Regions from separate parts of the Streptomyces sp. x-19 genome, predicted to be linked through region 2. Evidence: riboswitches for the same ligand, from Rfam matches in the RefSeq annotation. Region 2 holds a riboswitch; the other holds the start of a gene.
What was found. Region 2 has a riboswitch for glycine ahead of gcvP (aminomethyl-transferring glycine dehydrogenase). Riboswitches for the same ligand answer to the same signal wherever they lie in the genome.
Positions count from the first base shown of each region.

Region 1: linked by a shared signal. The riboswitch ahead of gcvT (glycine cleavage system aminomethyltransferase GcvT) and the one ahead of gcvP (aminomethyl-transferring glycine dehydrogenase) in region 2 are both predicted to bind glycine.

Region 1 covers NZ_JAJPWK010000006.1:278,834-283,243, reverse strand. Annotated here, with positions in the region: gene glyA (serine hydroxymethyltransferase) at 1-829, opposite strand, end outside; gene gcvH (glycine cleavage system protein GcvH) at 922-1,299, opposite strand; gene gcvT (glycine cleavage system aminomethyltransferase GcvT) at 1,421-2,545, opposite strand; glycine riboswitch at 2,698-2,793, opposite strand; gene ACLJT4_RS18335 (AAA family ATPase) at 3,090-3,803, shown strand; gene ACLJT4_RS18330 (enhanced serine sensitivity protein SseB) at 3,971-4,410, shown strand, end outside.
Region 2 covers NZ_JAJPWK010000017.1:166,156-170,565, forward strand. Annotated here, with positions in the region: gene gcvP (aminomethyl-transferring glycine dehydrogenase) at 1-1,548, opposite strand, end outside; glycine riboswitch at 1,737-1,834, opposite strand; gene ACLJT4_RS30320 (PRC-barrel domain-containing protein) at 1,937-2,332, shown strand; gene ACLJT4_RS30325 (DNA polymerase IV) at 2,242-3,687, opposite strand; gene ACLJT4_RS30330 (MerR family transcriptional regulator) at 3,755-4,360, opposite strand.

The sequences.
Region 1 (4,410 bases), on a different contig from region 2:
CGACCTTGAAGGACACCGCCTTGGCCGCGATCACGTGCTCCAGCGGGCCGCCCTGCTGACCGGGGAAGACCGCGGAGTTGATCTTCTTGGCCAGCTCGGCGGTGGAGAGGATCACGCCGCCGCGGGGGCCGCCCAGCGTCTTGTGCGTGGTGGTGGTCACCACGTGGGCGTGCGGCACCGGGGAGGGGTGCAGCCCGGCGGCCACCAGGCCGGCGAAGTGCGCCATGTCGACCATGAGGTACGCGCCGACCTCGTCCGCGATCCGGCGGAAGGCGGCGAAGTCGAGCTGGCGCGGGTAGGCGGACCAGCCGGCGACGATCAGCTTGGGCCGGTGCTCCTTGGCGAGGCGCTCGACCTCCTCCATGTCGACCAGGTTGGTCTTCTCGTCGACGTGGTAGGGCACCACGTTGTACAGCTTGCCGGAGAAGTTGATCTTCATGCCGTGGGTCAGGTGCCCGCCGTGGGCGAGGTTCAGACCCAGGATGGTGTCGCCCGGCTTGATCAGCGCGAACATCGCGGCGGCGTTGGCCTGCGCACCGGAGTGCGGCTGGACGTTGGCCGCCTCGGCGCCGAAGAGCGCCTTGATCCGGTCGATGGCGATCTGCTCGACGACGTCGACGTGCTCGCAGCCGCCGTAGTAGCGGCGGCCGGGGTAGCCCTCGGCGTACTTGTTGGTCAGGACCGAGCCCTGGGCCTCCATGACGGCGACCGGAGCGAAGTTCTCCGACGCGATCATTTCGAGGGTGGACTGCTGACGGTGCAGCTCGGCGTCGACGGCGGCGGCGACGTCGGGGTCGAGCTCATGGAGGGAGCTGTTCAGAAGCGACATGGGACTTCCTGGAGAGAGGGGGCGGGCGGGGCGCCGTGGCCCCGCCGGTGCGGTGGCGGGGCCGCGGGCGCTCCCAGCGTGAGCTGGGGGAGTCAGCCGGCGGTGAAGGCGGTGTACGCGTCGGCCGTGAGCAGGTCCTCCGGCTCGCCGGTGATCTTCACCTTGAACAGCCAACCGCCCTCGAACGGGGCGGAGTTCACCAGCGAGGGGTCCGCGACGACGTCGTCGTTGACCTCGGTGATCTCACCGTTCACGGGCGAGTAGAGGTCGCTGACCGACTTGGTCGACTCCAGCTCACCGCAGGACTCGCCGGCGGTGACGGTGGCCCCGACCTCGGGGAGCTGCACGAAGACGACGTCGCCGAGGGCGTTGGCCGCGTGCTCGGTGATGCCGACCGTCGAGACGCCGCCCTCGGCGTCCGACAGCCACTCGTGCTCCTTGCTGTAGCGCAGCTGCTGGGGGTTGTCCATGGCTCGATTCTCCTGTACGCGCGGGTGTGATGGTGAATGGGGTCTTGCCCAGTGAGATGCGTGTGTCGGACGCGACGGCGCAGGTCCACGGCGGGCGCCGCGGACCGGCCGGCGCCGGCGGCTACTTCTGCCGCTTGTAGAAGGGCAGCGCGACGACCTCGTACGGTTCGTGCGAGCCGCGGATGTCCACCCGGACGCCCGCCGTGCCCGGCGCGGCGTGCTCGGCGTCGACGTAGGCGATGGCGATCGGCTTGCCCAGCGTCGGGGACGGCGCCCCGGAGGTGACCTCGCCGATCACCGTGCCGTCGGCCGCCACGACCGGGTAGCCGGCGCGCGGCACCCGGCGCCCCTCGGCGACCAGGCCGACCAGCTTGCGCGGCGGGGCCTGCTCGGCGCGCTCGGCGGCCGCCGCCAGCGCCGTGCGGCCGACGAAGTCGCCCTCCTTCTCGAACTTCACGACCCGGCCCAGGCCCGCGTCGAACGGGGTGAGCGCGGTCGTCAGCTCGTGTCCGTACAGCGGCATCCCCGCCTCCAGGCGCAGGGTGTCGCGGCAGGACAGGCCGCACGGGACCAGGCCGACGTCCCGGCCGGCCTCGGTCAGCGCCTCCCACACGGTGACCGCGTCCGCCGGGCGGACGAACAGCTCGAAGCCGTCCTCACCGGTGTAGCCGGTCCGGGCGATCAGCGCCTCGACGCCGGCGACCGTCCCGGGCAGTCCCGCGTAGTACTTCAGCCCGTCCAGGTCGGCGACGGGGGCACAGAGCTTCTTGAGGATGCCGGGGGACTCCGGGCCCTGCACCGCGATCAGTGCGTAGGCGTCCCGGTCGTCGCGGACCGCGGCGTCGAAGCCGGCCTGCCGCGCGGCCAGCGCGTCCAGCACCACCTGGGCGTTGGAGGCGTTGGCGACGACCATGAACTCCCGCTCGGCGAGGCGGTAGACGATCAAATCGTCGAGGATGCCGCCGTCGGGGGCGCAGATCATGGTGTAGCGGGCCCGCCCGACCTTCAGGGCGCCGATGTTGCCGACCAGCGCGTGGTCGAGCAGTGCACCGGCCTGGGGACCGGTGACGGTGATCTCGCCCATGTGGGAGAGGTCGAAGAGGCCGGCGCGGGTGCGCACCGCGACGTGCTCCTCGCGTTCGCTGCTGTAGCGCAGCGGCATGTCCCAGCCGGCGAAGTCGGTCATGGTCGCGCCGAGCGCGCGGTGCGTGGCATCCAGCGCGGTGCGGCGGGGGGCATCAGTCATCGTTCTGGGCTCCCAGGCATGGGTGACAAGACGGTCTCCCCATCTGTCATCGGAACCTGAGAGGTTCACCGGGAGTCCGCGCACGGACCCGGTTTGCACCTTGGGTGGAGCCGCCCCCTTCAGCCGGGCCGCGACTCGCTTTTCAGATCTGCCTCGCCCGCGCGGTATAGGGGCCTGAGAGATTCAAGGGAGGACTTGCTCCTTCGGCGCCCCGCCGTGGCGGCCGGGGACTCTCCCGCGCGGATTCAAGCGGCCGGTATGCAATTGGCTGGCTGTGCACGAGTGACCAGTGGTGGGCCCGTGGCGGCCACATCATTGCACGGGATCGCCGGATGCAGGAGTCCCGGCCGTCGCTCCGCGGCCGGTCACCCGTGCTCCGCGCGGCCCGCGGCCCCCGGCGCCGAGTCGCCCGACGGCGTCCCCGGACCGTCAATTCCGGTGCTGCGCTTGGCAATCGCCTTGCTGCTCATTACCTTTTCTTGACACTCTGCGGAAAGGTCGGGTCCTGATATCCGACCTGATCCGACGGGGAGGGGCGATCACGGTGCACAGCGAAGCGGCGTACGCGACGACGGCGGGGGCCGCCCCGCCGGAGCCCGCCCCGGTACCGGCGCCGATCGCGCCCCGGGCGACGCGCCGCCCCGCCGGCCGGCCGACCGCCGGGCCGCGGATCACCGACCTGCGCGGCGCCGACCGCACGCCGCGCACCGCGCTCCGCTTCCCGCCCGGCGACCTGATCGTGGTCTCCGGCCTGCCGGGCAGTGGCAAGAGCACCCTGATGGCCCGGGTGGTGCCGTGCCGCGACGGCCGCGGCGCCCGGGTGCACCGCGTGGACTCCCAGGACGCCCGGGAGCGCTGGCAGCGCGGCCGGCTGCGCCGCCTGCCCTACGCCCTGTACCGCCCGCTGGTCCGGGTGGCGCACTATCTGGCGTTGCGCCGCGCGGTGCGCTCCGGCGCGAGCGTGGTGGTGCACGACTGCGGGACGTTGGCGTGGGTGCGGCGCTGGCTCTCCCGGGCGGCGCTGCGCGACGGCCGACGGGTGCACCTGGTGCTGCTCGACGTGCCGCCCGAGGCGGCGCTGATCGGCCAACGGGCGCGGGGCCGGCGGGTCTCGCGGTACGCCTTCGCCCGGCACCGCAGGGCGGTGCGCCGGCTGGTCGCCCGGGCCGAGGCGGCCCGGCTCCCGTCGGGGTTCGGCTCCGCGGTGCTGCTGGACCGGCCCGCCGCCGGGGCGTTGGAGCGGGTCGCCTTCGGCTGAGCCGGTGGTGGACCGCCCGCGTCCGGTTCGGCTCCGGCGCACATCGGGGCCGCCGCCGGCTTCGGCGTGCGGCGCTTTCCCGGTTAGGGTCTGATCCACCGGGCGGGTCCGCGGGTCCGCCCCCAGGGTCAGGGGCCGGGGAGCGCGGCCAGTAATGGGTGGGTGAGATGAACTATCCGGACAATTACCCGCAGCACGGTGGTCCGGTGCCGGGGTGCGTCCCGGACGCGGGGATACCGCAGTTGGCCTGGCCGGCCAACGAGCTGGAGCAGGTGCTGGCCGCGTCGGTCGGACACCCCGAGGCCGGGGGACGGATCGTCGAGGTGCTGGGCCGCAGCCAGGTGTGGGTGCCGCTGCCCGAGGGCGGCGGCCCGGACAGCGCGGGTCCCGGGGCGGGCGGCCTCGACCTGCCGACCGTCGAGATCGGCGGCGCCGCGTACGTCCCGGTCTTCAGCTCCGAGCAGGAGTTCCTGAAGGCCGTCGGCGCGCACATGTCGTACACCGTCGCACCGGCCCGGGAGTTCGCCCGCGGGCTGCCGCCGCTGCTGGGCGTCGCGGTCAATCCGGGCGGCACGGTGGGCGTTCCGCTGCCGCCGCCCGCAGTGGC
Region 2 (4,410 bases):
CTTCATCGTGCAGGAGCCGAGCGGGATCATGCCGCGGTCCAGCGCGTAGTCCTTGTCGGCGAGGGTGCGCAGGTAGCGCAGCATCGCGGTCTCGGAACGGTACTGGTGGAAGACCGGGTGGCCGAGGTAGTCGTCGGCGCGCAGCAGCGACTGCGGCAGGGCGTCGGCGGCGGCCGCGTCCAGCGCCTCGACGTCGCCCCGGACCCCGAACGCGCCCCAGACACCGGCCAGCTGGGCGCGCCCGGTGGTCTCGTCACAGGCGATGCCGACGAGGTCCGCGTCGACCTGGCGGAGGTTGATGCCGGCCTCGCGGGCTGCGGCGACGACCTCGGCGGCCCGGCCGGGCACCCGGGCGGTCAGGGTGTCGAAGTACGCGTCGTGGAGGAGCTCGACGCCACCGGCCTTCAGCCCCGCGGCCAGGACCGCGGCGTACCGGTGGGTGCGCCGGGCGATGGTCCGCAGCCCCTCGGGGCCGTGGTAGACGGCGTACATCCCGGCCATGACGGCGAGCAGCACCTGCGCGGTGCAGATGTTGCTGGTGGCCTTCTCCCGGCGGATGTGCTGCTCACGGGTCTGCAGCGCCAGGCGGTAGGCGCGGTTGCCGTCGGCGTCGACGGAGACGCCCACCAGGCGACCGGGCAGGCTGCGGGCGTACAGCTCGCGGACGGCCATGAAGCCGGCGTGCGGGCCGCCGAAGCCCATCGGGACGCCGAAGCGCTGGCTGGTGCCCACCGCGATGTCCGCGCCGAGCTCGCCGGGCGGGGTGAGCAGCGTCAGCGCCAGCAGGTCGGCGGCGACGGTGACGATCGCGCCCAGCTCGTGCGCCCGCTCGATGAGCGCCCGGTGGTCGCGCACCACGCCGGACGCGCCCGGGTACTGGAGGAGCACGCCGAAGACGCCGCGCTCGGCGATCTCGTCCGGGATGCCTGCGGCGAGGTCGGCGACCACGACCTCCACACCGGTCGGTTCGGCGCGGGTCTGGATCACGGCGACGGTCTGCGGCAGACAGTCCGCGTCGACCAGGAAGACGCCCTGCTTGACCTTGCCGACGCGGCGGGAGAGCGCCATCGCCTCGGCGGCGGCGGTGCCCTCGTCCAGGAGGGATGCACCGGAGGTGGGCAGTCCGGTCAGGTCGGCGACCACGGTCTGGAAGTTCAGCAGGGCTTCCAGGCGGCCCTGCGAGATCTCCGGCTGGTACGGCGTGTAGGCCGTGTACCAGGCCGGGTTCTCCATGACGTTGCGCAGGATCACCGGCGGGGTGAAGGTGCCGTAGTAGCCGAGTCCGATCATGGACGACAGGACCTGGTTGCGGTCGGCGAGCGCGCGCAGTTCCGCCAGGACCTCGGCCTCGGTGCGGGCCTGCGGCAGACCGAGCGCCTCGGTGCTCTTGATCACCTCGGGGACGGCGGTGGCGGTCAGCTCGTCCAGCGAACCGAAGCCGACCTGCGCGAGCATCTTGGCCTGCGCCTCGTCATCGGGCCCGACATGCCGGCGCTCGAACGGAGTGCCGCGCTCCAGCTCGGTCAGGGAGATGCGGTTGGTGGTCATCTGCGGGGGCCTCCTGGTCAGCACGACCTACGAGGGGCACCACGGCGCTGGTGCCCGGACGGCCTCCCCCTCTGTCATCTCAACCTGAGAGCTTCACCGGTCCGCGGGCTGCGGTCCGGCTTTCACCGTCGGTGAGGAGGGGTTCCGGCATGATGCTGTCCGTGGCCCGCCCTGCTTTCCAGAGTGACCTCGTCCATGCGGTACGTGTGCCTGAGAGATTCCGGGGAGGATTTGCTCCTTCGGCGCCCTGGTCGCGAACGACAAAGGACTCTCCCGCATGGGGTCGACGGCCATTCGCCAGCCTACCAGCGCGCTGCTGGAACGATCCTTCGAGTGGCCGAGGCATGAAATGTGCCGTTTCGTAGTTGTCACAAGGCAGTTGCGACCAATTGGAGGGACCGTGCAAACCGATATCGATCCCCGGAGCCTCATCGGCCGCAAAGCGTTCGACCGGAACGGCGCGAAAATAGGGACCGTCGACGAGGTCTACCTCGACGACGCGACGGGCGAACCGGAGTGGGCGGCCGTCCGCACCGGCCTGTTCAGCCGGGATGCCTTCGTCCCCTTGGAACCGAGCAAGATGGTCGGCGACAGCCTGCACATCCCTTACGACCGCAAGCTGATCAAGGATGCCCCGGACTTCGGCGTCGGCCGCCACCTCTCCCCCGAGCAGGAACTCCAGCTCTACCACCACTACCGCCTGGATATCTCCTCACCCGACGCGGACCCCGCCCCGTCGGCCCCCGACACCGACTTCGGGCGGATCGCCGGCGCGGACGACTGATCCGGTCCGCACCGCAGCGGCAGCGGCTCCCCCGGCCGCAGCGCCGGATCGTCGACGACGAAGGTCCGCACCCGCCCCGGTGCGGACCACGGCGTCTCGAACCGCACGGTCACCCTCCCCACGCCACTGCCCTGCACCCAGCCGGCGCCGAACTCCTCGTGGACCACGTCCAACCCCGGGTGCCAGCGCCGCGGCGGCTCAGGCTCGGGCTCCGGCTCCCCCGCCGCCTCCGCATCCGGCCGCGCGCCCGCGCCCGCCGCCTGCTCCTCGGCCTCCCGCTCCGTGGCGATCTGGGCGAACAGGTCCTCCTGCGTGAAGTCGGCCAGCCCGCTCACCCCCACGCCCAGCAGCCGCACGCCACCCGTGGTGTCGACCGTCTCCAGCAGCCGCACGGCGGCCTCCCGGACCACCGCCGGGTCGTCCGTCGGACCGCGCAGCGTCTCGGACCGGGTCAGCGTCGAGAAGTCATAGTTCCGCACCTTGATCACCACGGTGCGCCCGGACCGCCCAGCGGCCCGCAACCGCGTCACGCACCGGTCGGCCAGCCGCAGCACCTCGGTCCGCACCCGCGTCCGGTCGGTCAGGTCGACCTCGAAGGTGTCCTCCACAGACACCGACTTCGCGTCCCGCTCGGCCACCACCGGCCGGTCGTCCCGGCCCAGCGCCATCGCGTACAGCCCGCTGCCGTGCGCCTTGCCGAGCAGCCGCACCAGCTCCGCCTCACCGGCCTCCGCGGTCTCGGCCACCGTGTGGATCCCGGCCCGGCGCAGCGTCTCCGCCGTCGCCGGCCCCACCCCGGGCAGCGTCCGCACCGGCATCGGCCCCAGCAGCTCCCGCTCGGTGCCCGGCTCGATCACCACCAGCCCGTCCGGCTTCGCCGCCTCGGACGCGATCTTGGCGAGCATCTTGGCTCCGGCCAGCCCCACCGAGCCGGTCAGTCCGGTGACCTCCAGGATGTCCCGCCGCAGCCGCTCCCCCACGGCCCGCACCGCCGCGGTCTCCGCCGGCACGCCGCCGGCCTCCAGGTCCACGAACGCCTCGTCCAGGCTCAACGGCTCCACGAGCGGCGACAGCGCCCGCAGCAGCTCCATGACCGATTCACTCACCTGGCGGTACAGCGTGAACCGGGGACTGAGATAGGCCGCGTTGGGGCACAACCGACGCGCCTGCGCCGTCGGCATCGCCGATCGCACCCCGAAGACCCTCGCCTCGTACGAAGCGGTGGCCACCACGCCGCGCGGCCCGATCCCGCCGACGACCACGGGCTTGCCCCGTAGGCTCGGCTTGGCCGCCTGCTCGGCGGCCGCGTAGAACGCATCCATGTCCAGATGCAGGATCGTCGGCGCACGTCTCACACCACTGATGCTGCCGCACACCACTGACAATCGGCCCGACCCCGGGCCGGGGACCGCCGGTCCGACGTCAGCCGGCCCGGTTGCGCCGCCGCGCCAACTCGTCCTGCGGGTTCTTCCCGATCAACGTCTCACCGGTGTCCACCCGCTCCCCGTGGAGCTGTGACAGCGCGCCCTCCACGTCCCGCCAGACCACCCCGACGGCGATCCCGAAGACGCCCTGGCCGCCCTGGAGCAGGTCCACGACCTGGTCGGGCGAGGTGCACTCGTAGACCGTTGCGCCGTCGCTCATCAGCGTCATCCGCGTCAGGTCGTCCAGCCCCCGAGCCCGCAGGTGCTGGACGGCGGTGCGGATGTTCTGCAACGACACCCCGGTATCCAGCAGCCGCTTGACGATCTTCAGGACGACGACGTCCCGGAAGCTGTAGAGCCGCTGGGTCCCGGACCCGTAGGCCGGCCGGATGCTGGGCTCCACCAGCCCCGTCCGCGCCCAGTAGTCCAGCTGTCGGTAGGTGATGCCCGCCGCCGCGCACGCGGTCGGTCCGCGGTAGCCGACGTGCTCCGCCTCGCGGTCCCCCGACATCGCAGCGGCCTGTACCGGACTGCGGTTCGCCGCCGCGCCCGTGTGGAGCGGCAATGCCCCTTCCGCCGCCGTACCGTCGCCGGTGATTGCCACGCCGCCCTCCGTCCTCCACGTCCCGGACGGGACCTGCCATATCGACGGTA